Regions from separate parts of the Arthrobacter sp. Helios genome, predicted to be linked through region 1. Evidence: riboswitches for the same ligand, from Rfam matches in the RefSeq annotation. Region 1 holds a riboswitch; the other holds the start of a gene.
What was found. A riboswitch is a leader RNA that binds a small molecule or an ion and turns the genes downstream of it on or off. The one in region 1 is predicted to bind cyclic di-AMP.

Region 1 (14,244 bases):
GCCTACCTCGACGCGCCGGGACAGGTCTCCGGCAGCGATGGCTGCAGCTGTTTTCTCCACCTGGCTGAGGGGGCGGAACTGGCGGGTGACAGCCCAATAGGCAATGCCGGTGGCACCAAGAGTGCCAAGGAGCCCGACGGAGAAGACCAGCGAGGCTGCTTCATCCACCGTCTCGGCCACCGAGTCCAGCGGGACGGCAACGGCCACCGAGCCCGGGAAATTGGCAATGTGGAAGACCTGTACACGCCAGCCTTTGCTGCCTGGGGCGGTGCCGGGGACGTCGAAGCCGCGGCCATTGATCTCGTCAACGGTTCCCGAGTCGATGGTGCCGAGCATTGGGGTGTCGAAGTTGTCCTCGGAATGGGTCTCCGGGCCGTGCTCGCCGTCCTCGTTGAGGTAGAGGCCGTAGAAACGGAAGAGCGAGGTGTCAGCGGCCGGTCCGCCGGAAATGAGGTAGCGGGAGATCGCGGTGGCGTTGTCCTGGATGTCGGCGTCCAGGCGGGTGACGAGGATCTGCCGCAGCACGTAGATGGTGGCCAAGCCTGTGATGGTCACCGTTACGACCATCAGCACGGCCATGATGGCCACCAGCTGTGATCGCAGGGAGGCCGATTTCCAGCGCCGGGTCAACGTTTTAGCGCTTCTCCGTCGTGCGCAGCAGGTAGCCGACGCCGCGCTTGGTCTGGATCAGCGCCGGAGCGTCCGGGCTGCGGTCGATCTTGCGGCGCAGATAGGAGATGTAGGACTCCACGATCGAGGCGTCGCCGTTGAAGTCGTATTCCCACACGTGGTCGAGGATCTGCGCCTTTGAGAGGACGCGGTTGGGATTCAGCATCAGGTAACGCAGCAGCTTGAACTCGGTGGGGGAGAGGTCGATCGTGACACCGCCGCGGCGTACCTCGTGCGCATCGTCGTCGAGCTCCAGATCCTCCACCCGGATCACCGCGTCATCGTCGTCCAGCGGCTGGGTCCGCCGGAGCACCGCCCGGATCCGGGCGACTACCTCGTCGAGGCTGAAGGGCTTGGTCACGTAGTCGTCGCCGCCGACCGTGAGGCCGGTGACCTTGTCCTCCGTGTCATCCCGCGCGGTCAGAAAAACGACCGGGAAGTGGCGTCCGGCAGCACGCAGCCGGCGCGTCAGGGTGAAACCGTCCATGTCAGGCAGCATCACGTCGAGGACGGCCAGGTCCGGGCTGTGCTCATCAACCGCGGCGAGGGCTTCCCTGCCGTTTCCGGCCGCGACGACGTCGAAGCCTGCGAAACGCAGCGACGTTGAGAGCAGCTCGCGGATGTTCGGCTCATCATCGACAACAAGGAGGCGTGCTTCGGGTGCAGACGATTTGTTCACCCGCCTAGTTTCTTACATTTAGCTGGACGTTGTCTGTAGACCAGCTCTAAGGGAGCTGGAAACATCCAATGTGACCGCTGGGGCAGCCGGGCGCCGTCCCGCGGGTACAGGACCAGTGGGGGGGCAGCTGGGGGGGGGGGGGGGGGGGGGGGGGGGGGCGCATCTCCGGAAGGGGGTGGGACTGCCAAGCACCCCAAGTGCGAGCACCCTAAGTGCGAGCACCCCAAGTGCGAGCACCCTAGGTGCCTGCGGGGTGAAGCGCGGCAAGGGGCTGAACGGCGGCCCACGGTGGAACGGCTATGGGCCGGACCCGCTCCCGGAATGGAGGCGGTCGCTTCTAATCTAGACCGGTTTCCCGATGTCCGCCGCGTCCTGGATGGAATACGCGTAACCTTGCTCCGCGAGGAACCGCTGCCGCTTGGCCGCGAAGTCCTGGTCCAGGGTGTCGCGTGCGACGACGGTATAGAAGTGCGCTGCCCGGCCGTCGGCCTTGGGGCGCAGCAGGCGTCCCAGCCGCTGTGCTTCCTCCTGGCGTGAGCCGAAGGACCCGGAGACCTGGATGGCCACGGAGGCTTCGGGCAGGTCGATGGAGAAGTTCGCGACTTTGGAAACCACCAGGGTTTTGAGTTCGCCTTCCCGGAAGGCCGCGAACAGCCGCTGCCGTTCCTTGACCGGAGTCTCGCCCTTGATTACCGGGGCATCGAGCCGTTCGGCGAGTTCATCGAGCTGATCGATGTACTGCCCGATCACCAGGATCTGGTCCCCTTCGTGGCGGTGGACCAGCTGTTCAACCACCTTGGACTTGGTTTCCGAGGTCGAACAAAGCCGGTACTTGTCGCCGTCCTCCGCCATGGCGTAGGCAACCCGCTCGTCCCGGGGCAGGTCTACCCGCACCTCGATGCAGTCGGCGGGTGCAATGTAGCCCTGCGCTTCGATATCCTTCCACGGCGCGTCGTAGCGCTTGGGCCCGATGAGGGAGAAGACCTCGCCCTCGCGTCCGTCCTCGCGCACCAGAGTGGCGGTCAGGCCGAGGCGGCGGCGGGCCTGCAGATCTGCGGTCATCCGGAAAATGGGAGCCGGCAGCAGATGGACCTCGTCATAGATGATCAGGCCCCAGTCGTTGGCGTCCAGCAGCTCCAGGTGCGGGTACAGCCCGCCGCGCTTGAGCGTCAGCACCTGGTACGTGGCGATCGTGACGGGCCGGACTTCCTTGACCGCGCCGGAATACTCACCGATCTCGTCTTCGGTCAGGGATGTCCGCTTGAGCAGCTCGTCCTTCCACTGCCGTGCGGAGACGGTGTTCGTGACCAGGATGAGGGTGGTGGTGGAGCTGGTGGCCATGGCCGCAGCCCCCACCAGGGTTTTCCCGGCCCCGCAGGGCAGGACCACGACGCCGGAGCCGCCGGCCCAGAAGTTCTCCGTGGCCAGCTTCTGGTACGGCCGCAGCGCCCAGCCGTCCTCGTTGAGCAGGATGGGGTGGGGTGTTCCGTCAACGTAGCCGGCGAAGTCCTCAGCGGGCCAGCCAAGCTTGAGCAGCAGCTGCTTCAGCTGGCCACGCATGGCCGACTGCACCACCACGGTTTCACCGTCGATCCGCGGCCCGAGCAGCGGCTGGATCTTCTTGGCGTGCAGCACTTCTTCCAGCACGGGGTAGTCGTTGGTCCGCAGCACCAGTCCGTGCTGCGGGTCCTTCTCCAGGCGCAGGCGGCCGTACCGGGACATCGTGTCCTCGATGTCGATCAGCAGCGAGTGCGGTACCGGGAAGCGGGAGTAGGTCAGCAGCGTGTTCAGCACCTGCTCCGCATCCAGCCCCGCGGCCCGGGCGTTCCACAGGCCCAGCGGTGTCAGCCGGTAGCTGTGGATGTGTTCCGGGGCCCGTTCCAGCTCCGCGAAAGCGGCGATCGCATGGCGCGCTTCCTGGGCTTGTTCGTGGTCCACTTCCAGCAGGATGGTCTTATCACTCTGGACAATCAAAGGTCCGTCAACCATGTGCCGGGCTGCCCTCCACTATTTCCACGTCCATTATCCGATGTATTGACACTACGCGCTCAACGTCGCGCCGCGGATCGAAGACCCGTACCCGGCCCTCGCCCACTGAGAGGGGAACAAAGATCTCCTGCCGCTCATTCCCCTGGCTGTCCACCACGCCCATACGGACTGAACTCTTGGTCCGGATGGCCGTGCGCAGGGTTTCCAGTCCCACAAGCGGCATCGACTCGTCGTGTTTCGGGGCGCCGGCGGGACCGCGGCCGCGCAGGGCGGCGAGCTGCGCGTCGATGTCGGAGCCGCTCAGTTCCCACTGGTTCACCCGGGTGCGGGACGACGACGGCGCCGGCACCGGCGGGCGGGCATGCGAGCCGTTCGCTTCGCGCGCCCGGCCCTCCATCACCGGGGCGTAGCCCAGGTCCCGGATCGCTAAAGCCAGTTCCTGGGGCGTCGCTGCTGAGGAGATCACCGTCGGTGCAAGCCGGGTCAGTCCGAGGGACGCGGAGCGCGGATCGGCCATCAGGGCGTTCAGCCCGGTTTCGTCATCACTGCGCAGGTAGCTCCACGCCGCCCCGATGCGCAGGCGTCCGTGCCGGGCGGCGGTATCTTCCACCAGGTACCGCAGCGGCTGGGGAATTTCCGTGGCGGAATAATGGGCCAGGAACTCCAGGATGGACGCCGCATCCATCTCTGCGTCCAGTGCCCGCCGAATGGAATCGGCAGAGAACCGGTAGATCGCCGCCGGCCCCTGGCCCTCGGGGGTGGAGATCAGCGCCAGCTGACGGGCTACTGACGGCTCCAGGTAGCCGGGTGCAACAGCGGTGAGGTCAGCCTGCAGCAGGAAGGAGCTGAGCGGTTCCGGCAGGGCTTCGCGCAGCCGGCTGGTGGCCCGCTCGAAATCCGACGCAGCAACTGCCTCACCGAGTTCGGTCAGGGCTCCGGAACCGATCAGCCCGAGCTGGGCGGCTTCCTTCAGGATCCCGGGAACCAGGCGGGCGAACCGCCGCTGCAGCCGCGGCTGGTGCCAGGTGAGGGCGCTGAGCAGATCTTCGACGTCGAAGGCACCGGAGTGCGCTTCCTGGCTGTCGCCGCCGTCCGCGGTGAGCACCGCGAGCATTTCCAGTGTCCGACGCCGCACCAGCGGCGCGTCGGGGCGGGAGAGTTCTCCGGCGAGGGCATTCAGGGATCCTCCGCCGGGCAGCGGTCCGCCCACGAGCGAAGGCGCCCGTTCCGCTTCCAGCCAGGACTCCACCAGACGGCGCCACTGCTGTTCCCGGTCCAGTGTCAGCCAGTCATTCTCGGCCGTTCCCCACCGGGCGGTGGCTGCGTCGAGGACCAGGAGCCCGGAGAGCGCCGCCAGCTCCAGCAGCCAGGCGGTGGCCCCGATGTCCAGCCGCAGGGCTTCCGAGACCCGGCGGACCTCCCGAACCCCGACCCCGCCGGACCGCAGGGTGCCAACCGGAGAAGTGCTGGCCAGGGCCAGCAGCTCGGTGACCAGGCGGAGGGTTTCCGCTACAGCGCCAAACGCTGCATTGTCCCGCAGCGTGTGCGGCACGGGCCGGGGTGTGGGCGCCACGGGTTCCAGCTGGAAATCCGAGACGATTACGTGTCCGCGCGATGCCTGGCCGACCGGCCGGGGAAGTTCAACGTGCAGTGCGTCCAGGGGAACCAGCAGGCCGTGCGCCACGAGCCATTCCACCGGTGTGGGGGAGGGGTTGTCCAGGACGGCCCGGCTGATCGCGGCCTTCTTGGGGATCGTCCCGACCGGGGAGTACTTGAAGCGCCGGAGCAGGTCTTCGGTCTGCGGCGGAGCGTCAGCGATCAGAGCTTCCCAGCCGGCCGGGTCGGAGACCAGATGATGCAGGGAGTGGGCGGCAGTTGCCGGAGTATCGGCCTTCTCCAGGGGGAGTCCGCGCTCGCGCAGCCCCTCGACGATCCCCACCAGGCGCTGGCCAAACTCCGGCTGCTGGGCCGCCAGGGTGGAATAAGGCCGCCCGAGTCCGGCCGGATAAGCACCCAGCGCGTCCCCCAGAACGGAGACGGGCAGATAAAAGCGGCGTCCGGCGTCGGCCTTTGGGGCGCCCGGATGCGGGGTGGCCCGGCGCAGGAGGGCGAGGCTGTGCAGATAGCTCAGGATCGAGTCCAGGGCCTTGATGGTGGAACCGGCGATGGAGGCCTTGAGCCAGGACGCCGTGGTGCTCAGGTGGGAATCTTCGTTGGTGGTCAGATCCAGTGCTTCCAGGACCTGCAGCTGCGGAGCGGTGAGTTTTTCCAGGGCACGTTGTACGCTGATGCGCGTTGACGCACGGGCCGCCAGGGCCTGGAAATCCGGTACCGGAGGCAGGGCCAGATCCGGCCGGGCGGTCAGGAGCTCACGCAGCTGTTCGTCACTGCGCGCTGCAAGGTCTTCAGCCAAGGCTCGGATCGCGGACATCGTCCAATACGTTACCCGAGTGGGACCAAAAACAAACGGGTTAGCCGCGCCGCCGGTGCACGATTGAGTCAATTACCAGCCCGGCCATCAGGAGAAACGCGACGGGCAGGGCGTAGAAAGCTCCGGCAGCGAACCCGGGCCAGATCTCCGCTCCTCGAAGCGCTTCGAGGAGGAGGAGGCCCAGGCTGGCGACGCCGGCCACGGCCAGGACAGCGGCTACAACAGTCAAAACCAGCCGCAGCGGGGACCGGTGGGACCGGGGCGGGGTGTCCGCGCCGGCATCAGTGTTTCCAGGCGCGGAATCGGCGGTGCGGCCGGTTGATTTCCCGGAATCGGGCGTGCGGGGTTCCATGGTCTTAAACGCTAGCAGCTAAAATTCCACGCCCACAAAGCTGTGTCCGGGGGCAGAAACCGGGGCAGGGGATATTCTAAAGGGAACAGACTTCACCGTAGTATCTCTGGAGGTGCCCGGCCATTACCGGCGGGGTACAGCAGGTTGCCGCAGGCGGGCCTGTGCAGTAATCGGGACGTGCCGTATTAATGTAACCAGTACCGGTGCGGCACGGAGGCACCCCAGATGCAGTACGGCAAGCAGTAACAACGTGCGGGCGAGCGCGCCGCACCCATTACACAAGAACGAGGTAAGCGAAGTGCCCATCGGCAAGGTCAAGTGGTTCGACACTGGCAAAGGATTCGGTTTCCTGGCCACTGACGACGGCCAGGAAGTTTTCCTGCACGCCTCAGCGCTTCCCTCCGGTGTGACCGAGGTGAAGCCCGGCACACGCATGGAATTTGGCGTGGCAGACGGCCGCCGCGGCCCGCAGGCGCTCTCCGCCCGGATCCTGGAGGCGCCGCCGTCGGTGGTTAAGGCCACCCGCAAGCCTGCGGATGACATGGCAGTGATTACGGAAGACCTGATTAAACTGCTGGATGGTATTTCCAATGGCCTGCGCCGCGGCAGGTACCCGGAGAAGAAGCACGCAACGAAGGTCGCCGCGGTTCTGCGGGCCGTAGCCGACGACCTTGACGCCTAGGGGCAGAACCTCCGAGTGAACACCAACGATACGAGCGCTCCAGAAGAACAGCCCGCCAAGTCCACTGTCCGGAAGGCACCCCGCCGTCCGACGAAGCCGGATGCCGTGCTGGCTGCCGCCATCGAAACGGCACGGGCCGGCCTGCTCGAGGTTGTTCCCGAAGCCCAGATCGGCGACCATATTGGTGCCGTGCCGGAAGCTGACCGGCTGGTAACCCACCGGTTCCAGGCGAACCGTCCCGGCTACCGTGGTTGGCAGTGGTACGCCACTCTGGCCCGCGTTCCCCGCGGGAAGGTGGCCACTGTCTGTGAGGTGGGGCTGCTGCCCTCGGCAGACTCAGTGCTGGCACCGGAATGGGTTCCCTGGTCCGAACGGATCAGGCCCGAGGACGTCGCCGCTGAGGCCGCCCAGGCCGCAGCTGAGGCTGCCGCCGCCCAGGCCACTGCGGACGCAGCCGCTGAACGTGAGCAGAAAACGGCAGACGGGGAACCTGAACAGGCTGCCGAACCCCAGGCTTCAGTGATGGAGGACGAATAACCGGTGAGTGTTTGGAACACGGTTCATCATCCCGATAGGGAGGAGTGAACCCATATGTTCCGTTCGCTTCGCATCTTCAACTACCGCATCTGGTTCCTGGGGGCACTGGTCTCCAATATTGGTACCTGGATGCAGCGCACTGCCCAGGACTGGCTGGTCTACGACATCCTGACCAATCAGGATGCGGCAGCCATGGGCATTGTGATGGCCCTGCAGCTCGGCCCCCAGCTGCTGCTGGCGCCGTGGGCCGGACTCATTGCGGATACCTACGACCGCCGCAGGGTCCTCCTGATCACACAGGTGGCCATGGCCGCCCTCGGAGCGGGGCTTGGCCTGCTGGTGCTTTCCGGCCATGCACATCTCTGGCATGTCTACGCGTTCGCGCTGGCTCTCGGGATTGTTTCCGCCATCGACGCCCCGGCACGCCAGAGCTTCGTCTCCGAAGTGGTCAGCGAAGAGAACCTGCCCAACGCCGTCGCGCTTAACAGTGCCTCCTTTAACGGTGCGCGGATGATCGGTCCGGCCGTGGCCGGCCTGCTGACCGTTGCGGTTGGTCCCGGCTGGGTGTTCCTGATCAACACCGTGACATTCGCTGCCATGGTCCTGGCGCTGCTGAAAATGCGGTCCGGAGAACTGCGGATCCTGCCCAAGGCTCCGGCCGGGAAGGGACGGATCCGTGCCGGACTGAAATATGTGCGGTACCGGCCGGACCTGATCATGGTCTTGGTGGCCATTTTCATTGTGGGGACCTTCGGGTTGAACTTCGCCGTGTACATCGCAGCGATGGCCCGCACCGAGTTCGGACAGGACGCCGGGATCTTTGGACTGCTCAACTCGATCATGGCCATTGGTTCGGTCGCCGGAGCACTGCTGTCCGCACGCAGGGACAAACCAAGGCTTCGGTTTATCTTCGGGGCCGCCGGCGCGTTTGGCCTCTCCTGTGCCGTGGCAGCAGTCTCGCCAACGCTGTGGATCTTCGCGCTTTCCCTCATCCCCACCGGGCTTTTTGCCCTCACCCTGATGACCAGCGCGAACGCGTACGTGCAGACGACGACGGCGCCGGTGATGCGCGGACGGGTCATGGCCCTGTACTTCGCCATCTTTATGGGCGGCACCCCGCTGGGCGCCCCAATTGTCGGCTGGGTTTCCAATTCCTTCGGGCCGCGGTGGAGCCTGGGGGTCGCCGCGGCATCCGGACTGATCACCGCCGTGATCGGCCTGGTCTGGGCCTGGCGGTCCCACCACCTGCGGCTGCACTATGACCGCACGGTGCGCCGCCGGCTGGTGGTCACGAGCCGGGAAACAGAACAGGACCCCAAAGCGCAGTAGCGCGTGGGGTCCTGTCCCGGGACGTGACCGGTCGGTTCTGCCCGGTGCTTAGCCTGTTTTGAGGCCTAGGAGTGCTCGATCACGTAGTCGATGCAGTTCAGCAGGGCGCTGACATCATCCGGCTCGATCGCCACAAACGTGGCAATGCGCAGCTGGTTGCGGCCGAGCTTGCGGTACGGCTCAACATCAACGACGCCGTTGGCGCGCAGCGTCTTGGCGATTGCCGCGGCGTCGATCGAATCATCAAAGTCGATCGTGGCGATGACATTGGACCGGTCCTGAGGCCGGGTTACGAACGGGGACGCTACCGGCGAGGCCTCGGCCCAGGAGTAGATCCGGCCCGCTGAATCCGCCGTGCGGCCCGCGGCAAAGGACAGACCACCATTTGCATTGAGCCACTGGACCTGGTCATTGAGGGTCACCAGGGTGGCCAGCGCCGGCGTGTTGTACGTCTGGTTGAGACGAGAATTATCGATCGCCGTCTGCAGGTTCAGGAAATCGGGAATCCAGCGGCCGGAGGCATTGATCCGGCCAGCGCGCTCAACCGCGGCGGGGGAGAACATCCCAAGCCACAGGCCGCCGTCGGAGGCAAAGTTCTTCTGCGGCGCGAAGTAATAGACATCCGACTCGGCGAGGTCCACGTCGAGGCCGCCCGCAGCGGAGGTGGCATCAATCAGGACGAGGGAACCGTCATCGGCGCCGGCAACGCGGCGCACCGGTGCGGCAACGCCGGTGGAGGTCTCATTCTGGGGCCAGGCATAGACATCCACGCCGGCTTCGGCGCGGGCTTCGGGCCGGGTCCCCGGCTCCGCCTTGATGATGCTGGATTCGGCCAGGAAGGGAGCCTTGTTGGTGGCGGCGGCGAACTTGGAGCCGAATTCACCGAAGGACAGGTGCTGCGCCTTGTTCTCCACCAGGCCGAAAGAGGCGATGTCCCAGAACGCTGTTGAACCACCCACGCCCAGGACTACTTCATATCCTTCAGGCGCGGAGAACAGGTTGCTGAGCCCTTCGCGGATGGAGCCAACCAGGTTCCGGACCGGTGCCTGGCGGTGGGAGGTACCCAGGAGCTTGGCGCCGGCCGAGGACAGTGCCTCGATCTGCTGGGGGCGCACCTTGGAAGGACCAGCACCGAAACGCCCGTCCTTGGGAAGAAGTTCTGCGGGGATCGTAAGCGTGGCGGTTTCGCCCATTTTTGTTTGCTCCAAGCGGATTGGCAGGGTGCTGTAGATACTTCTCTATTCTGCACCTCCGCCCCCTGCCGCCGGTATTTATGAACGGGAGTTGGCATCGGGCCGTGAAAGTGGATAATTGCCCCCGAATTGGTGGCATGGGCTAACGTGGAAACGAACCTGCGGCGCAGTCTGTGCCACCTTGGTTTTCAACCCTTTCTTCCGCACGAATTCTAGGAGCGGCTGGTCATGACGGACCTCATCGACACAACTGAGATGTATCTTCGAACCATCCTTGAGCTCGAAGAGGAGAACATCGTGGCCCTGCGCGCCCGGATTGCCGAGCGCCTGCGCCATTCCGGCCCCACAGTCTCGCAGACCATCGGGCGGATGGAACGGGACGGGCTGGTTGTGGTGTCGGGAACCCGGCAGCTGGAACTGACCGAACTGGGCCGCCGGCGCGCCACGGAGGTAATGCGCAAACACCGCCTTGCCGAGCGGCTGCTGGCTGACGTGATTGGGCTGGACTGGGCGTACGTCCACGATGAAGCGTGCCGCTGGGAGCATGTGATGAGTGAGCGCGTCGAGCGCCGGCTCTATGACCTGCTGGGGCAGCCCACGGAGTCGCCGTACGGCAACCCCATCCCGGGCCTGGAAGCGCTGGGTGGAACCACCGCCCTGGCCCCGGCCGCCGGCTACACGGACCTGGTCTCCGCAGTCAGTGCAGCCACCCCCGGGGCGCAGATGAACCTGCTGCGTCTCGCCGAACCGATCCAGGTTGACCCGGAGCTGCTGGCACAGCTGGATGAGGCCGGGCTGCGGCCCGGTGCCACGATCACCGCCGAGGTGGTCGGAGGCTACATTTCCGTCCGTGTTCCCGGGATTGAAGGTGCGCTGGAGCTGCCCACCGAAGTCGCGGCGCACGTTTTTGTCACCGGACCGGCCTAGCCGGTCCACTGCCGCCGGAACCCGCAGCCATTCACCGGCAGCGGCCAGCGCCGGCTGCGCCGGCGCCTGGCCGTCGGTAACGGAATGGTATCTTTTAGCATTTTTCCCCTATAGTGACATCTGACTACAGCAACAACACCGTTCACCGGTCCGACAGCCTAACCCTGCCACTGGACCGCAGGTGCAACCGTTCGCAGGCAGGGGCGGAGGACCCATCAACCGGCAGTGGCAGCACTGCCTTGGGGTGAAGCCTCCGAGCAGCGCAGGAGTATCCGCACAGCAGATACCCCTGTGCGTCGTGGGCCGAGTTCTCTACTCGAATCCGACAGCTAACTTCGCAGGCTTTGTAGAGAGGGAACCACTTGTCGAAGCACACTGCTTCGGGCAGGCGCAGGGCCGAAACCTCGGCCGCTCCACTGCGTCAACGCGCTGCCGCCGGGTCCACGGGCCGGCGCCGCGCTGAACCTGTCCGCCGCCCGCTGGGGGGATCAGCCCAGAAATTTGCCATCACCGCTGCCGCCTCCGGGCTGGTGCTGACCGTTGCGCTTCCGACGACCGCGGCGGCCGTGGATCCTCTGCCGGCACAGGAGCCCGCCGCGGCTCCGGCCCCGGTTTCGGCTGATCCCAACGCCACCGTGGAGTTTGACCGGGCCGCACTGACCAGCAAGTTCGATCCGGATGCGAAACTGCAGGGACTCACTGTCGCCGGCACGGACGTCACGCCGGGAGCCGCGCAGGGCACTCTCGCCACTCCGCTGGACTCCGAACTGGTGCAGACCTCTTCCTTCGGGTACCGGGTCAGCCCGATCACCGGAGCAGCAGGCGAGCTGCACACCGGGCAGGACTTCGCCGCGGCCTGCGGCACGGAAGTCAGCGCCGCCGCCAGCGGCAAGGTCAAGTCTGCCGGCTGGCATGCCTACGGCGGAGGGAACCGTGTGGTGGTGGACCACGGCAACGGTGTGGAAACCACCTACAACCACCTGTCGGCCATCAGCGTCTCTGTGGGCGACGAAGTCCAGCGCGGGGACCTGGTGGGAGCCAGCGGCACCACGGGCGCCTCCACGGGCTGTCACCTGCATTTTGAGGTACTCGTAAACGGCACGCCTGTCGACCCTCTCGGCTGGTTGTGACCGCTCCAACACCCTTTCGTGACCTGAGCGTGACATTTCCTTGATGTTGTTATATTCTCGTCACCGTGCCTGATTGGCCAAAGATCAGGCACTCTCAAACAGATCGCCGAGCTCTGCCACCGTTTGAGATCCGTTCGCAAAATCGCATGGCAGAGGCGGGGGAACCAATTTCGGGTTTCGCAAGAAGCCCTAGGGGTTAAGTTGCCGGACTTAGCGGTCCAGCAACCGGGTGACTCCCATCCGAATCCGACAGCTCACCTCGTAGGCATTGGGAGAGGCAAAAACTGTGTCATCAATCAATTCCGGCCGCCATCGTGCTGCCTCGGTTCAATCCAGCCCGCTTACGGCTTTCTCCAAGGCCGTAACCGCCAACGCAGGTACCGTCGGCCGCCAGGCCGCCGTCGTCGTCGCAGCTTCCGGCCTTGTTCTGGCCGCTGGCCTGCCGGCACAGGCCGCACCGGTTTCCACCGACCGCCAGGCCCTTGAATCAACTCCCCTCAACGTTGTGACCTCCAACGGGACCGTGACGGTCTCCGAGCAGGCACCCTTCGACCTTCCGGTAGCTCCCCTTGCGGGATCGCTCTCCGGGGCCGAAACCCGCGCACAGATTGCAGCAGCCGAGCTTGCCGCGGCAGAAGAAGCCGCTGCTGCTGTTGCCGCCCAGCAGGAGGCATACGCCGCCCAGCAGGCCGCAGCCGCACCGGCACCGGCCGCTTCCGGCGTCACCACCGCCTCCTCCGCACCGGCAGCAGCTGCTCCCGAAGTCAGCGCCAGCGGCGTTGCTGCAGGCCTGGTTGCCTCCGCTTACTCACAGATCGGCGTGGCGCAGGACTGCACCGCAATGGTCGAAAAGGCCCTGCGCTCCGTCGGCAAGTCCGTTGGTGACCTCGCCCCGAGCCAGTTCTACGCCTTCGGCTCCGTAGTTGGCACCCCGCAGGCCGGAGACCTGGTTATCACCGGTGGGCACGTCGCGATCTACGTCGGCAACGGCCAGGTCATCAGCGGTGGCCTCAACGGCATGAACACCGGCCTCCACTCCCTGTCCGACCTTCCCGGCGCAAGCTTCGTCCGCGTCAGCTGACGCTGCCAGATAAACGGAGCACACCGTCATGACCTCGACAACTGAGCGCGCCCGTCACCGTGCGCCCGTCCAGCGCACCAGCTCGCTGACTGCACTGGCCGACGCCGTCACTTCCAATGCGGGAACGGTGGGCCGCCAGGCCGCCGTTATCGCCGCCGCCTCCGGGCTGGTGCTGAGCACCGGCGTCGCCGCAAATGCTGCGGCACCGGAACTGTCCCGCGATGTGCAGACCAGCAAGCTGGATCTGTCCTCCATTCCGCTGCAGGTTCCCGCAGATGCCGTAGGCCCTGAGCTCAAGTTCGCTCCGGTCCCGGGCGTTATTGTGGCCGAAGCGCCTGTAGCCGAGACCGTGACCGTGCAGTCGCAGGAAATCAACACCCCTGCAGCCGATGCTCCGGCCCAGGCGGCAACGGCCCAGGCAGCGGCCGCTCCGGCGGCTTCCGCTGCCCCGGCTGCCTCCTCCGGGACCGCCGCCACCATCGCAGCAGCTGCCTACGCCCAGCTCGGCGTGATGCAGGACTGCACCATGCTCGCGACAAACGCGCTGGCAGCAGCTGGGATCAACTTCCACGGATGGCCGGCGGGTTACCTCTCCCTCGGCCGCACCCTGAGTGCCGCTGAAGCAATTCCCGGCGACCTGATCTACTACGCAGACGGCGGCATGGGCATGGCCCACATTGCTGTCTACGTGGGCAACGGACAGGCCGTCCACGGTGGCTTCTTCGGCAACCAGACGGTTGTTGCTCCGGCCGAGCTTGGCTCCGGCGGCGTATACATCCGCGTAGGCGGCTAGCAGCAAACCCAGAACCTGACACAGTTCGCCAAAGGACCCTCCCCTGTGGGAGGGTCCTTTGTTGTTTCCTGCTGCTTCCGGCACACAGGGGTGCAGCGCATCCGGAGTTTCGCGGCCGATAAATAGCGGGAATCCCCGGTCCCGGCTTACCCTTGCAATGAAGATTCGAAGTACCGCAGTGTGCCGGTGAACTTTTTCTCTCGCCGGGCCCGCGGGCAGGCGAAGAGGAACGTGCATGCGAACGCTGGTTCTGAATGCGGGCTACGAACCGCTGGCAGTTGTCACCTTCCGGCGCGCGCTGGTCCTGGTGTTGACCGGGAAAGCGAGCGTGCTGGCCGAGAGCGGCGTGCCGGTGGTCAGCCCGGCCGATGTTTTTGGACGGCCCTCGGTCATCCTGCTAAACCGCTACGTCAACATTCCCTACCGTGCGGAGACCGTTGCCACCCGCAGGG
Region 2 (14,244 bases), 1.2 Mb from region 1:
TCCGGCGGGTCACCCGCCAGCTCAGCCGCATGGCCCGGCCGCCGGAGACCTTTCCGAGCGCGAAGATCGGCAGCGCGGCGGCGAAGCGGGTGCCAAGTGTCCCGATGACCAGCAGGAACACAACGTAGGCGATGACTCCCGGCGTCGACTTCAGCAGTTCCCCGGAGATGAAGTTGGGTACGGCGATGGAGTGCGTCAAGACCGAGAAGAATCCGGCCTGAGCCAGCGGCAGGACCAGGAAAAGGTACCAGACCAGGGGAATTGACCCCGGGCTGGGCAGCCGGCGCAGGACCGGAACAAGCTCCCGTGCCAGGGCCGCAGGTTTCAGGCTCAGGCCCGCGCGGACCCTGGCCGCAGCCAGGACCAGAAGTGTGAGCTGAACACACACCCCCAGGACAGCCATGACACACAGCCCTGCGATCCACGCTGCCGAAACACCGTTGCCAAGGATGGAAGCCAGCGCGGCGGAATCCACGGCATGCAGGCCCGCCGCCGCCAAAGCCTCGGTGAACATCCAGCGGATCAGCGGTGAGAACAGCACCAGCAGGAGCGCCTGCGTTGCCGCGTAAAGTGCCAGCAGGCGCCAGCCGCCGGTTCGCAGCGTTCTCCAGCCTGCACCCAGCAGTCCCGGCACCAGGGCACGGAAGCGCAGGTTGGCGGGCAGCACCTTGCCGGATGCCTGGACCTGCCTGTCCAGCATCGGGGAGTTCACCATGCTCAGGCCGTCGCCCGGTTGCGGACCTTGCGGTATGGATGAGTATCCACTTTGGTCGTGAGCTCGGTGATGACATTTTCGTAGGCGTGGTTGCGGCGTGCCGCGGCCATCATGCCTTTTGTGGTCTGGGCGGCACTGCGCAGGTTCATGGGGCGGCCCGCCACTCCGTACAGCAGAAGTGCCCAGTCAGGCAGCAGGGAAAGGATTCCGTCCTGGATGATGATCCCGGTCCAGACCTTCACCGGATTTCCTTTAAGCGACGGCTTGCGGATTGCCTGGCTGACCTCCGCTGCCGGCAGGCACAGTGCCATCCAGTGCCGCTGGCCGTCGATGTACTCCTCCAGGGCGGCACGGGTGGCGGGCAGCCGGGCAGGGTCGATCCCCACGATCTCGGCGGAAATGTGCTGCTCCAGGACGAACTGGTCCTGCTCACCCGGCGTGAGCCTGGGCCCGAAGGCCTCGGCTGCGCGAAGTATGGCGTAGACGAGCGTGTTGTGCGTCCAATCCATCCAGCCCTCGGTTTCGGCCTGCAGCGTTTCTCCGGTGGCAGGGTCCTGCCAGGTGGCATGTTTATGCATGCCGCGGACGGACCGTGCTGCGGCGTCCGCATGTGCCTTGTCGCCAAAAATGGTGGTGTCAATGTACTGTCCGGTCCGCTCACCGCGCGCGGCAGCGTCCTGGTCCGTGACGCTGACCGCCGAGAACAGCCTCATCATGTTGGGATTCAAGGCCTGAAGCAGAAGGGCAGCGATTCCGCCAAGCTTCGCCGACGGGTCCGCATAGACCCGCCAGCTGACACTTTCCGGGCCAAAGTACCCATCATCCTGCCTGGGCTGGTCCGTCGCCGGCGCCGTCGCTGTCATGCTTTGCTCCTCTGCTGTTCAGGAGCAAACAGGGCCTCCAGGCGCACCGCTGCTCCGGTACGTGGCTAGTCCGGGAATCTGGACTACGTCCAACTTTTTGTCAGAGTATATAAGCCGCATCACAGGAATACCGTCATCGCCGCGACACATTCGGGATTGTGCAACGCCGGCCGCTACAGGCTGACGTCGAATTCCAGCCGTCCGTGACGAATTCCGTTGATCTGGAGTTCCAGATGATGCAGCCCCGCATAGTGCCGGCGCGTGGTCATTTGATGGAAGGCATGCCGTCCGGACAGCCTGCGCGACTCTCCGGGTTCGAGATCCAGCACGGCCAGCTTGAAGACTTTAGGTGCCGTGGAACCGCTGGCCTTCACATAGTGGACCACATAGTCGACGGCCAGGCGGGCAGCAGCGGCGGACCTGTTCGTCAGCACACAGTCGAAGCTGAGCACAGCGGGCAGTGTGAGCAGCACCGTCTCCGAGTGCGGGCCCTCCACGGCTACGTCAGCAGGGCGGAAGCCCATCAGTGCCAGCGCATCAGGGTTGGCCTTTTTCACCAGGGTCCGTAATCCGCGGCGGATAATCCAGGCGCTTTCCGGGGTGCCGCTTTCCTGCCACCGGGAGGCCAGGGCGAGGACCATTCCCGGTGCGTGCCTGGCCAGGTCGTTGAGGTGGTTGGCCACCGATCGGCGCACATAGTCACTGGGGTCACTGCGCAGGGAATCGAGGATCGGGACGGTGGCGTCCGGACGGTCAGTCAGCCCGGCCACGCGGACCGCCCACGGCAGATAGGGCCGGGTGCCCTCGCTGGCCAGCCTGCGCACGTGCGGATCGGGATCCGCCGTCCAGGCCTGGATCCTGGCCAAAGCCCGGTCCAGGTCCGCACTGAGGAGCCTGCGGATGGCAAACTCACTGGTCAGGCGCGGCGTGAGTTCTGCGAGCAGGTCAAGGCAGTCATCGAAGGCCTGGCTGTCTCCCTGAGTGAGGGCCAGCGTGACCGCCGCTTCCGTAACCGGCCAGATGGCCCAGCCACTGAAGGCCGGATCCTGCAAGGCAGTCCGGAAAGCGGCGGCGGCCGCGGAATACTGCGGGAAGATCCCGACGAGCGCGCTCGCCGCGAGGTCGGTCCTCGCCCGCAGCGACAGCGGGCCGAGGAGCGCGGTGGTTTCCAGCAGGGCATCAAATCCTCTGTCCGGGGCGGCGCGCTCCAGCGATTCACAGAGCTCCGCTATCTGCCGGGGGCCCAGCAGGTCATCCATTGCACCCATGCTGCTCCCTGCTGTGGACTCCGGTTACCGGCTTCTCATCCTAGCTGGGGCTGGGTGGCCGGTTTAGCGCTCGGCGTCGGTGTAGCTGCCGCGGCGGCTGCGGGCCGGGTGCCCGGCGGCGGCAAAAGCAGCCACGTAGCTGTCAACGGGCGCGGCCTTCCGGCCGCCGGCAGGACCGTCGAAGGCCGCGGTGTAGTGCCCTCCGGTGGCATCGGCTGGTGCCTGGCCGCGGTCAAACACAGCAACGTAGTTCCCGCCAAAGGGACTGGCGGGACGGACCGGTCCCGGAGCGGCCGGAGTCAGCGTGTGGGCTGCGGCCGGGTTGGCGGTACGGGCGGTCTCGGCAAACATGGTCTTGAACAAGGGGCAACTCCTGGGGGTAAAACGGCAGCACCGGGCAGGCCGGCACAGGCTGCGGTGTCTGTCATAGGGAAGGGCGATGCGCTGCCGGCAAGGGTGCGGCGCGCAGTGCCCGGGCCGCGATTCCGCCTCTTGAGAGGGGATCCGCCGTACTGAACTCCTTGAGTGGAGCAGATCCGGCTGGCGCGGCTTCTGCTAAGACTCTACCAGTTATTCTGAGTCATTCATAAAAAGGCCGGGGCGTGATGGCAATTAGCACACTTAAATGTTCGCTAATATGGATCTCAATCACTTAGGTGAGCCTAACCAAACAAGCATGCTGGAGTTCCGTTGCCTTTGCCCTCCCCCACCCCATCCCTTTCCCGACGCGGCCTGCTCGGCGCAGGAGGCCTCGGCCTGCTGGCGCTCACCTTTGCCGGCTGCTCCAGCCGCGCGACGGTAGCGGACACTGGAGCGGGAACATCCGCAGATGCGGCCTTCTCCGTCACCGACATGCGTGGCGTTACGGTCTCCTTCGACGCTCCCGTCCAGCGCATTGCCACCACCGTCATCCCTTCTCCATCCATGATCGCCGCGGTCGACGGCGGATATGAGCGGATCGTCGGGATCAACGAATCCACCCTGCAGGCGAATCAGCAGGGTCTCTTCGGTGAGATCTTCCCGGAGTCCAGATCCACCACCACCATCGCGCCCTCCAGCTTCACCCCCAACATCGAGACCATCACCGATCTGGCGCCCGACGTCGTGTTCCAGTGGGCTGATCAGGGCGACGGCTTGGTGGAACCGCTGGAGAACGCAGGCTTCAAGACGGTCTGCCTGCTCTACGGGACCCAGGAGCATCTCGAGACCTGGGTGCACCTGTTCGCCGCGATCCTGGGCAAGCCCGAACGCGGGACCGGGATCACCGAGTGGATGCACTCCGAGATCGCCCGGCTGGAAGCTGAGCTGTCCGCCGTGGCGGAGCCGGTGCGCGTAGTCCACCTGGGCCAGTCCGGTGAGGGCTATTCGGCGTCCAACAAGTCCTCGTACATGCACTACTGGATGGAGCTGGCCGGCGGGCGAAACATGGCTGCGGACAACGTGTCGACGGACAATACCGTCAGTGCGGAACAGCTGATCGAGTGGGATCCGGAGGTCATCACCCTCGGCGGCTTCGATGCCCGCACTCCCGCGGACGTGTACGCCGACAAGTCCCTGGCCTCCGTCTCCGCCGTGCGCAGCAGGCGCGTCTACAAGGCCCCGCTTGGAGGCTACCGGTGGGAGGTGCCCTGTGCCGAGTCTCCGCTGATGTGGCAGTGGGCCGCCGAGCTCTACCACCCCCAGCTCACCGGCCACACCCTGCGGGAAACCCTGCGGGAGAAAATCCGCTACCTCTACAACTATGAGGTGTCTGAAGCGCAGATAGATGCCGCGCTGCGCCTGGATCTGAACCGGAACAGCTCCGGCTACAACGTCTTCGAAGCCTGACGGTGAGCGTAGAGGAACGGGCAGCGGCCCCGGCCGGTGCCCGGGCGGAAGCCCCCGGACCCCGCAGCCTTTTCCGCCGGCACCCGGTGCTGCTCAGTGCCCTGCTGCTGGCCGCCGTCGCTGTGGTCTCGATGGCCGCAGGCCGCTACTGGGTACCTCCGAATGAGATCCTCCGTGTCCTCGCCGGCGAAACGGCTGGGCTGCTGCCCGGCGGAGCGGATCTGGTCCGGCGTACGTGGACCGACCAGGAAGCCACCGTGATTCTGGACGTGCGGCTCCCCCGGGTGCTGCTGGCGTTCCTCGTTGGCGGCGCCCTGGCGCTGGGCGGCGCCTGCCTGCAGGCACTTTTCCGCAACCCGCTGGTCAGCCCGGACATCATCGGCGTCACCTCGGGTGCTTCCTTCGGCGGAGTCCTGGTCCTGACCCTTGGGCTCTCCGGTGCCTGGATGGTGGCCGGGGCCTTCGGATTCGGCCTGGCCGCCCTGGTGATCGTGCTTTTCCTGGGCCGGCTCGGGCAGGGCGGGCGGGTGCTGATGATTGTCCTGGGCGGGATTGTGGTGGCGGCGTTCTTCAACGCACTGGTTTCCTTTATGACCTACATCGCAGACCCCTACTCCGATCTGCCCTCGATCGTCCATTGGCTGCTGGGTTCCATCGCAGCTGCCAGCTACGGCAAGGTGCTCATTGCACTGGTTCCGGTCGGTATCGGTGCGCTCGTGGTGCTGGCCCTGCGCTGGCGGCTCAATGTGCTTTCCCTCGGGGATGACGACGCCGCGGCCCTGGGCGTGAACCCGCAGCGCTCCCGGATCCTGCTGCTGTGCGCCGTGGCCCTGATGACAGCCGGGACAGTGGCCGTCGCCGGAGCGGTGGGGTGGGTGGGGCTGGTGGTCCCGCACCTTGCCCGCCTCTGGGTCGGCTCCGACCACCGGGTACTGCTGCCGGTGTCCCTGCTCCTGGGCGGCACGTACCTGATCCTGATCGACACGCTGAGCCGTTCGATCACCAGCAGCGAGATCCCGCTGGGCATCCTCACCGCAATTATTGGCGCGCCGGTGTTCGTGGCACTGCTTGCACGCTCCCAGAAGAAAGCACAGTTCGATGGCAACTAAGACCCTGATCCCGCCTCCGGTCCAACAGACGGCAGACGCCAAGCTGCTGCTGCAGGCAGCCGGCGCAGGCTTCCGGTACTCGCGGCTGCAGCCCTGGCTGTTCCGCGGGCTGGATTTCACACTGGAACGCGGAGAGGTCCTGTCCATCCTGGGACCCAACGCACGCGGCAAGACCACGCTGCTCAAGTGCCTCTCCGGCCTGCTGAAACCGGTCGAGGGGACAGTGGAATCCGCTTCTGCGATTGGCTATGTACCCCAGGACCACGGGACCGGCCCCGACTTCACCGTTCAGGACATGGTGCTGATGGGCCGGACCCGCCACCTTCGCGCCTATCAGGTACCGCGCAGTGATGACCGCGGTGCGGCAACCGCTGCGATGGAACGCGTGGGGGCAGCGGATTGGGCACTCCGCCGTTACTCCGAGCTCTCCGGCGGGCAGCGCCAGCTGGTGCTGATTGCCCGTGCGCTTGCGTCCGGTTCCGAACTGCTGGTGCTGGACGAACCGGCGTCCGCCCTTGACCTGCGCAATCAGTCGCACGTCCTCACCGTCCTGGCCGCACTGGCCGCGGACGGAATAGGAGTCATCATGACCACCCATCACCCCGACCACGCGCTGCATGTTTCCCGCAATGCCCTGCTCTTCGTCGGCAGCCATGACACCCGCTGGGGACCGGTCGAAGACCTCCTGACCGGTCCGGCGCTGTCTGAGGTTTACGGGCTTCCCATCTGCACCCCAACCGTGGGCACCGTCTCGGGGAACCGCACCATTGCTGTTCCCGACTTCGGCCCAACCTGCCGGGACGGGCGCACCGCCGGCCCTCGAAAGGACCATCCATGACCATCATCCGCCTGACCGGTACAACCACCATGCGCGGGCTCGGCGATCCCGGCTGGCGCGGTGCCATCAGCGACACCGACACCTATGACCTTAACGACCCGGCGAAACGCCGGACCGTTCTCTCCTCCGCCGCCCTGATCATCAGCGGCGCAGCCGACCATCTCCTCCTGCACCAGCACCGTGAGCACCTGACCGGATACGTCCGGGACGGCGGCCGCATCCTGGTCAACGGCCAGGTTGTCCTGCCGTTCATCGACGGGCTGGCCCGCTGGCTCAAGCTGGATTACCGCAGTCCGCGGGATCTTCGCCCGCACGCTTTGGCTGCGCACCCGGTGTGGGACGGAGTTGACCACCGGGACCTGCATTTCCGCACCGGTGTCCCGGGGACCCACTCCCATGCGCGCCTGAAGGACATCGGCGTCGCGGGTTTCTACGGCCGCGGATACCACTCCCCGCTGCCGGACGGCGGTGAAGCGGTCACCGGCATCGGACCCAATTCGCTTCCCCTGGACTACACCTATCCGCTGGGCACAGGCGAAGTGCTGGTCCATGGCGGCCTTGATCTCGAAGGGTTCACCGACGAGCGGTACAGCAGCCGCCGGATCGGCCCCAACCTCGTGACCTGGCTGACCGGTTCCGCTTCTGCCTCCGATGTCCGCTCCACGAAGGAAGTACCTGCATGAGCACCCCCCGCATCGGACTGCTGCACTGCGGCACGTTCCCCGCACTGCGCACCCTGGAAGATCCCGCCCTGCAGCCCTACCGCATCGAGCCCGTGTACCTGCCGGATTCCGATCCCGGTTTCCTGGCGGAACTCGACGTTGTGCTGGTTGGTGACCGGCTGCATGCCGGACAGCGCGCACGCTTCGAACCGGCGATCCGCGAAGCGCTGCAGGATCACACAAAGACGGTGATCGTGCTGGGCGAGAACAACGTCGAGAGCTGGCTGCCGGGGGTCGGGTACAGCTTCCGGCCAACTGTTTTCTGGGCCTGGCGGACGGGAACCGACACCGGCACCCGCCTGCGGCTGCCGGAGGACCCGATGTGGGAGTTCTTCACCCGCCGGGCAGTCGACTGGCACCATCACGGCCTGCTTCACCCGCCCCAGGGTGCGCGCCGGCTGGTCACGATGGAGGAAGACGGAACCGACAGCGGGGCCCTGCTGTACGTGGACGACGTTAATCAGCCGGCCCGTCTGCTGGTGACGACCATGGATCCGGTGTACCACCACGGTTCCGGCTTTATGCCCGGAGCCACCCAGCTGCTCTACTCCCTGCTGCGCTGGGTGATGTGGGACCGGCGATAGAGTTGCACCATGAGCAATACCCCGGCGCGGGCCCGCAGGTCTGTCTTTCTCCTCATTCCGATCGGCGCCCTGGCGGGCATGGCCCTGGCCATCCTGAACTTCCAGATTAACTACGCGTCGACCGTGGAGTCCCAGGACCTCGGGAGCTACATCCTCTGGACGCTCATCGGCGGCGCGGCACTGGGCGCATCCTTTGCCTGCCCGGCAAGCGTGGTGTCCTTCCTCAGCGCGGACGCAGGGAAGTCACGGCGCTTTAACGCGGTTGCTGCGGGCGTGGTCCTGGCCGTGTGCTGGCTGCTCTATGTGGGCGTTTCAGCGTCCGGGGGCACACCGGTAACCGTGCTGCTGCCGGTGGCCGCCGTCGTAACGACGGCGGCGGGCGCCTGGTTCGGGTGGTTCACCACGCGGCCGATGGCGCCGGCGGGCGAAACGGAAACTATGTCAGGTCCGTGATGTCGGCCCCGGCATTGGAGCGGACCGATTCCACGCCCTTCAACGCTGACGCCTTGGACTTATAGCTCTCCGACGAGGAAGCAATGACTTCTCCGTTGCCCGCTTTAAGCCGGAACCTGAACCCGCCGGCCTTGTCCTGGTAAACCTCGAATTTTCCTGCCTTGACTGCCTCGCTCTACTCGATTGCAGATGAGCCGGTATCCGGAATGGTACGCGCCGCGGATGCGGCATGGCAGGGCTGGCGCAATTCTTTCGGGTCTGCCCCGCCCAGTGCCCTTTCGGGTCTGCCCGGCCCAGAACCGGCCCAGTGCCGGCGGGGCCTCAGAACGGGTCCGCCGGCGGCCGGGCGTTAGTGAGGTCCGCCAATCATCCTCGCCAGCGCATCAGCAGGCGAGGCCACCTCGGCGCCGTGTGCAAAGAGAACGCGTTCCGGCCCAAGAGCAGCAATCCGCTCCAGGGATTCCTCCGCCCGGCCGGCATCTGACATAAATGCGCTGGGCCCCCGGACCACGTGGCCATGCGATGACCCGGCCGCATCCCCTACAAACAGCGTTCCCGTCCCCTCATGGAAAAGGGAGATATGCCCCGGCGTATGGCCGGGGGTAGCCAGGATTTCCAGATCCTGCACCATGGCCCCTTCGCCGATGGGACTTACGTGGCGCGGGGACCGGATATCCGGGGAATCCGGCCCGCCGGCGTAAATCGCGGCGTGCGGTGCCCGTTCGGCGACGGCAAAAAGGGAGCCAACGTGGTCCATATGCAGGTGGGTCAGCACGATGTCGCGGACATCTGACCAATCCCCGCCCAAAGCTTCGACGGCGGCAGCAATACCCGCGTCTGCGTCCGGCATGCCTGTGTCAATCACCACTATTCCCTCCGGTTGAGCTACGGCATAACAGCGCACATCCATGACCAGCTGATCCGGCCCGGCGACGCCGGCTGGGATCACTACCTCGCGCACCACGTCCTGAACGGGAAGCTGCGGTCCGCGGCCACCGGCTTGCTCACTCATGGCCCCTCCTTCGCTGGATATTCGGCCCTTCCAGCGTATTCCCGCACTCCGGCATCCGTCGCCGCGTTCCGCAAAAATCCCCGGCTCCCACCCCGGAAGGACCCTCTCCAAACAGCAGCGCGGGCCGCAGCGCGCGGCCGGTCCAATGTGGCTGCTGGGACTAAAGAAGAAAGCACACTTCCCATTAGCAGAGTGACTGGCCGCACACAACAGCAACACGGTGTCGTTACCGAATTGCAATGCAATCTCTATTCCATGTAGTGTCCTTGGCATGCCGCGATACTGATGCGGCGTCCTTGGCTTGTTACCTAACTCTGCCGCTGGCCAAGGTCCCCTTTTGCAATACGACGGCAGGGGCGGGGGACCCAATTTTTTGGATCCTTTGAATCCTTGGGGTTAAGCCGACCGGTTCAGTCCGGCGGCCGGGTGACTCCCATCCGAATCCGACAGCTCACCTCGCAGGTATTGGGAGAGGTAATTCCTTGTCTATCAATAAGAACCGCGGACGCCACCGCTCAAATTCCAACATCTGGACCACTATCGCCCAGGTCTCACCGGCAAAGGCACGCACCTTCGGCGGAACCGCCGCAGCCGTCGTTGCCGGCTCCGGGCTCATGTTCGGCATGGCTGCCCCGGCCCAGGCCGGCGTTGTAGCCAACGATCCCGCCCCGGCGGCTGCCGCAGCTGCCGCAGCTCCTGCTGCAGCTCCCGCCGCAGTCACCGTGGCAGAGGCTCCGGCCGTGGAAACCGCATCCACGCACACCGTGGTCGCGGGTGACACCCTGGGCCAGATTGCCGCCACCTACGGTGTGTCCCTGGACAGCATCTTCGCGCTCAACGGCCTGTCGATGTCCTCGATCATCTACCCCGGCGACGTCATCACCTACGCCGGCACGGCTGACATCCAGCCCGCCGCCGCCTACACGCCGGTGGAAACCGCAGCCGTGGTCGAAGCTGCTCCTGCGGCTGCGACGTACACGGATCCGGGAACCTACACGGAATACAGCACGCTGAGCACCCAGGTCACCCCGGCTGCTCCCAGCGTCGGCACCTCCGCCATTGGCCAGACCATGGTGAATGCGGCTTACTCGCAGCTCGGTGCTGCCCAGGACTGCACCGTGCTGGTTGAGGTGGCTCTCCGCGCCGCCGGCCACTCGGTTGGCGACCTGGCTCCGGCCCAGCTTGCCGCTTACGGCTCCCCGGTGTCTGATCCCCAGCCCGGCGACATGGTCTACTACGCCGACGGCGGCATGGGCTTTGCCCACATCGCCATCTACATCGGCGACGGACAGGCCATCCACAGTGGCTGGAACGGCAACCAGACCGTTATCCAGTCCGTGAACGTCGGCTCCGGCCCGGTTTACTACCGCGCATAACTGAACCGCCGCGGACGGTCCGGTCCGCTGGTTCGAGAAGCACCCCGCCTGGGAACAGGTGGGGTGCTTCTGTTATGCGGCTCTGTGGCTCCCACCGGACCTCTCACCCGGAACCGCTCACCGAAGTGTCCCCCGGGTTCGGGGACCACACCCAGCAAGTCGTGAAATAATAGTCAGGTCAGACCCGCGGCTTTCCGGCGCTTTCACCCATGTGGAGCGCCCACGGCCGCGCTTCCGTCACGACTGTCACCGGAATCCGGGCAAGTGGCGGGACGAGCGTCCCACACAGGCCCCTGCACAGTGCAGCGGTCCGCGGCTGCCGGGCCCGGCTTCGATCCAGCCAGAGGTAAACACATTGACGTTTAACGTAGGTCAAACCGTAGTCCACCCCCACCACGGCCCGGCCACTATCCGCCGTCTGGCCAGCCGCAAGATCCGCAGCGTCGAGAACGAGTACCTGGTACTTGAAGTGCATGCCAACAAGCTTGAGGTTTGGGTTCCCACCGCCAAGGCCCAGGATGTGGGGCTGCGCCCGGTCCTGAATTCACCGCAGCTGGAAGAACTCATGGAAATCCTCAGGGCTGCCGCGGACGCCGAGGAGTCCCAGTGGTCACGGCGTTTCAAGGAAAACACGGAGCTGCTCGCCAGCGGGCGGATCGCAGACGTAGCCCGCGTGGTCCGCAACCTCACCCTGCGTTCCCTGGACAAGGGACTCTCCCACGCTGAGCGGGACATGCTCCGGCATGCCCGCCGGCCGCTGCTCACCGAGATCTCGCTGTCCCTGGGAGTCAGCGAAGAAGAAGCCTCGGCGGTGCTCGACGGCGTCTGGGCCGGTTCGGGCACCTCACTGGCCGAACCGGTTACCTAAGCTCCGGATCACCGCCGGAGTCGGGCTACCGGCAGCCACTTCCGGAGACGGGTCAGCCCGGCGCCCGGAACCCGCCCTGGGATCCGGCCTTGGTCCGTGCCGTTGCGGCGGCGGACCAGGGATCTTCCGGCCAGGGATGCTTCGGGTAACGCCCGCGCATCTCCGCACGCACCTGGTGGTAGGGACCAGCCCAGAAAGAGGCCAGGTCGTCGGTGACAGCCAGCGGCCGGCCAGCCGGGGAAAGCAGATGGAACAGTACCCTGACCCGGCCGCCGGCGAGGGTAGGCGACCCTGCCCAGCCGAAGCATTCCTGGAGTTTGACGGCCACCACCGGCCGCCCGCCGTCGTCGTCAGGTTCCGGGTAGGCAACCCGCACCCTGGAGCCGCTGGGCACCTGCAGCCGTTCCGGAGCCAGTTCATCCAGCCGCGCGGCCTCCGGCCAGGGCAGCAGCCGCCGCAGCGGCTCAGCCAGATCGATTCCGGCGGCGCGTTCTCCTGAGGCCAGCGCATCCAGCTCCGGTCCGAGCCATTCATCCAGGCGTTCCAGGAGCGCCGGTTCGGAGGCATCGGGCCACGGTGAGCCAAGTTCACGGTGCAGCAGGGCCAGCCGCCGGCGCAGGGTCTCTGCCGCCGGGGACCAGCCAATCAGTGCCAGGCCCTTGGCATCGAGCGCGGCTGCGACGGCGGCCCTGCCCTGGGCCGCCGTCGCGCGGACCGGTGTGGAAACCAATTCAATGGCGCCGAGCCGGCGCTCCCGCCGTGCGTTCACTCGCCCGCCGGCAAATTCAGCTAAGACACTCTCCGTGAGCAGATGCGCGGCCGCCGCCTCAGCCGTCCCTGCCTCCAGCGGTGCTGCTGCGCGGATGACGGCGCCGGTGCCCGCGGCTGCGCGGCCCTCGGCCCGGGTGACGTCGGCGACGGCAAGCCATTCGGAGCCCCGCAGCGGACTGTCCGGCGGCAGCCCGGCACGCGTTCCGGAGGCCAGGAGGTACTGCTCCCCCGGGCTCCCAGCCACCCGGCGCGCTACACGGGCGGGGAAAGCCAGTGCAATGATGAATCCGACTGCCTCGCCGGGTTCCAGCCGGTGGTCCAGCAAAACGCCCCCGCCCGCCGGCTCCACGGCAAACCGTTCGAGCCGCCGCGCCTCCCGGGACCAGGCCCGCGCCCCCGGATCCGCGCCGGAGCGGAGCCTGGCCAGTTGCCGGACCAGATCCGCCCCCGGAGCGCGGAGGTCTCCGGACACCATGGCGGCCACTTCGGCCGCGGCCCGGGCTCCGAGAACAGGGGCCCCGTCCACCAACGCACGGGCAAGCGGCGGATCAACCGGAATGCGGGCCAGGGCACGGCCGGACGCCGTGGCCCGGCCTTCCTCGTCAACGGCGCCGATCGCGCGGAGCTCAGCCTCGGCGTCGGCCATTGCAGCCGGCGGCGGCGGTTCGGGAAGGTTCAGTCCGCGCCCGCCGGGAGTCCCCCAGCAGGCCAGGAGCAGGGCTGCGGCGGTGAGGTCAGCCGTGGCGATTTCCGGCGTCTGCTGCGCCGGCGCTGCGGCATAAGCTGCCTCGGGATAGGCCCGGATCACGGTCCCCGGGCCCTGCCGGGCAGCCCGCCCGGCCCGCTGCTGCGCCGAGGCCCGCGAGCAGCTCACGGTCACCAAGCCAGACATTCCGCGGGCGGCGTCCCGCCGCGGTTCGCGGGAGAGTCCGGAGTCCACCACCAGGCGGACGCCCGGCACGGTCAGGGAAGACTCAGCGAGCGAGGTGGACACGATGATGCGCGGCCGGGCGCCTGCCGGCCGGCCCGAGACGGCGCGGTCCTGTTCCGCTGCCGGCACCTGCCCGTGCAGTTCCAGGACATCGACGGCTGCGCCGGCCGCCTGCCGCAGACTGGACGCGACAGCGGACACTTCGCGGGCACCCGGCACAAACACGAGGGCATCCGCCTGCGGGTCGGCCGCCAGCGCCCGGGCGTGCCCCGCCGCGGCGGTCCGCGCCAGTTCGCTGAGGTATGTCCGGGTCACGCCGCGCTCATCCAGCCGCCGGGCAGCCGGGGGTTCCCAGCGCACCTCGAGCGGGTAGAGCGCGGAGGGGCAGTCAATCACCGGGGCGGGCCCGTCCGGACCGCCGATCAGCGAGGCAAAGCGGGCGGCGTCCAGGGTCGCGGACATCGCGACGAGCACCAGGTCCTCCCGCAGCTGCCGCACCTCAGCCAGCAGGCCTACCAGCAGGTCGGTCTCCAGGCCCCGTTCATGGACCTCGTCAAGCACGACGGCGGCGGTGCCCTCCAATGCCGGATCAGCCAGCAGCCGGCGCAGCAGGATACCGGGAGTCACGAACTCCACGATGGTTCCCGGCCCGGTGTGGCGTTCGCCGCGCACGGTATAACCGGCAGCTTCGCCCACGCTGGAATTATCGAGCGCGGCCAGCCGGCGGGCGGCAGCCCGGGCGGCCACCCGGCGGGGCTGCGTGACAATGACCCTGCCTGGTCCGGCGCTGGTGAGGTTTGCCACCAGCGGCGGAACCAGGGTGGTTTTGCCGGTGCCGGGCGGTGCCTGCACAACGGCGGTGCGGCCGCCGTCAGCCGGATCCAGCGTCAGGGCGAGATCCGGAAGC

Region 2: it holds a riboswitch for cyclic di-AMP, as region 1 does, so the genes downstream of both, ArtHe_RS05570 (LysM peptidoglycan-binding domain-containing protein) here and ArtHe_RS00465 (M23 family metallopeptidase) in region 1, are expected to answer to the same signal.

What each region holds. Positions count from the first base shown of each region.
Region 1 is NZ_CP095402.1:93,272-107,515, forward strand. Features, by position in the region: gene ArtHe_RS00415 (HAMP domain-containing sensor histidine kinase) at 1-630, opposite strand, end outside; gene ArtHe_RS00420 (response regulator transcription factor) at 635-1,348, opposite strand; gene ArtHe_RS00425 (DNA repair helicase XPB) at 1,691-3,337, opposite strand; gene ArtHe_RS00430 (helicase-associated domain-containing protein) at 3,330-5,768, opposite strand; gene ArtHe_RS00435 (hypothetical protein) at 5,809-6,120, opposite strand; gene ArtHe_RS00440 (cold shock domain-containing protein) at 6,419-6,802, shown strand; gene ArtHe_RS00445 (DUF3027 domain-containing protein) at 6,818-7,339, shown strand; gene ArtHe_RS00450 (MFS transporter) at 7,394-8,668, shown strand; gene serC (phosphoserine transaminase) at 8,734-9,861, opposite strand; gene ArtHe_RS00460 (metal-dependent transcriptional regulator) at 10,090-10,788, shown strand; cyclic di-AMP (ydaO/yuaA leader) riboswitch at 10,934-11,147, shown strand; gene ArtHe_RS00465 (M23 family metallopeptidase) at 11,151-11,918, shown strand; cyclic di-AMP (ydaO/yuaA leader) riboswitch at 12,013-12,200, shown strand; gene ArtHe_RS00470 (NlpC/P60 family protein) at 12,205-12,999, shown strand; gene ArtHe_RS00475 (NlpC/P60 family protein) at 13,028-13,792, shown strand; gene ArtHe_RS00480 (HNH endonuclease) at 14,028-14,244, shown strand, end outside.
Region 2 is NZ_CP095402.1:1,251,371-1,265,614, reverse strand. Features, by position in the region: gene ArtHe_RS05630 (glycerophosphodiester phosphodiesterase) at 1-715, opposite strand, end outside; gene ArtHe_RS05625 (oxygenase MpaB family protein) at 718-1,578, opposite strand; gene ArtHe_RS05620 (DNA alkylation repair protein) at 1,752-2,846, opposite strand; gene ArtHe_RS05615 (hypothetical protein) at 2,910-3,209, opposite strand; gene ArtHe_RS05610 (ABC transporter substrate-binding protein) at 3,543-4,673, shown strand; gene ArtHe_RS05605 (iron ABC transporter permease) at 4,676-5,782, shown strand; gene ArtHe_RS05600 (ABC transporter ATP-binding protein) at 5,772-6,620, shown strand; gene ArtHe_RS05595 (hypothetical protein) at 6,617-7,303, shown strand; gene ArtHe_RS05590 (hypothetical protein) at 7,300-7,926, shown strand; gene ArtHe_RS05585 (hypothetical protein) at 7,936-8,379, shown strand; gene ArtHe_RS05580 (DUF1508 domain-containing protein) at 8,363-8,464, opposite strand; gene ArtHe_RS05575 (MBL fold metallo-hydrolase) at 8,729-9,391, opposite strand; cyclic di-AMP (ydaO/yuaA leader) riboswitch at 9,704-9,870, shown strand; gene ArtHe_RS05570 (LysM peptidoglycan-binding domain-containing protein) at 9,874-10,767, shown strand; gene ArtHe_RS05565 (CarD family transcriptional regulator) at 11,123-11,635, shown strand; gene hrpB (ATP-dependent helicase HrpB) at 11,688-14,244, opposite strand, start outside.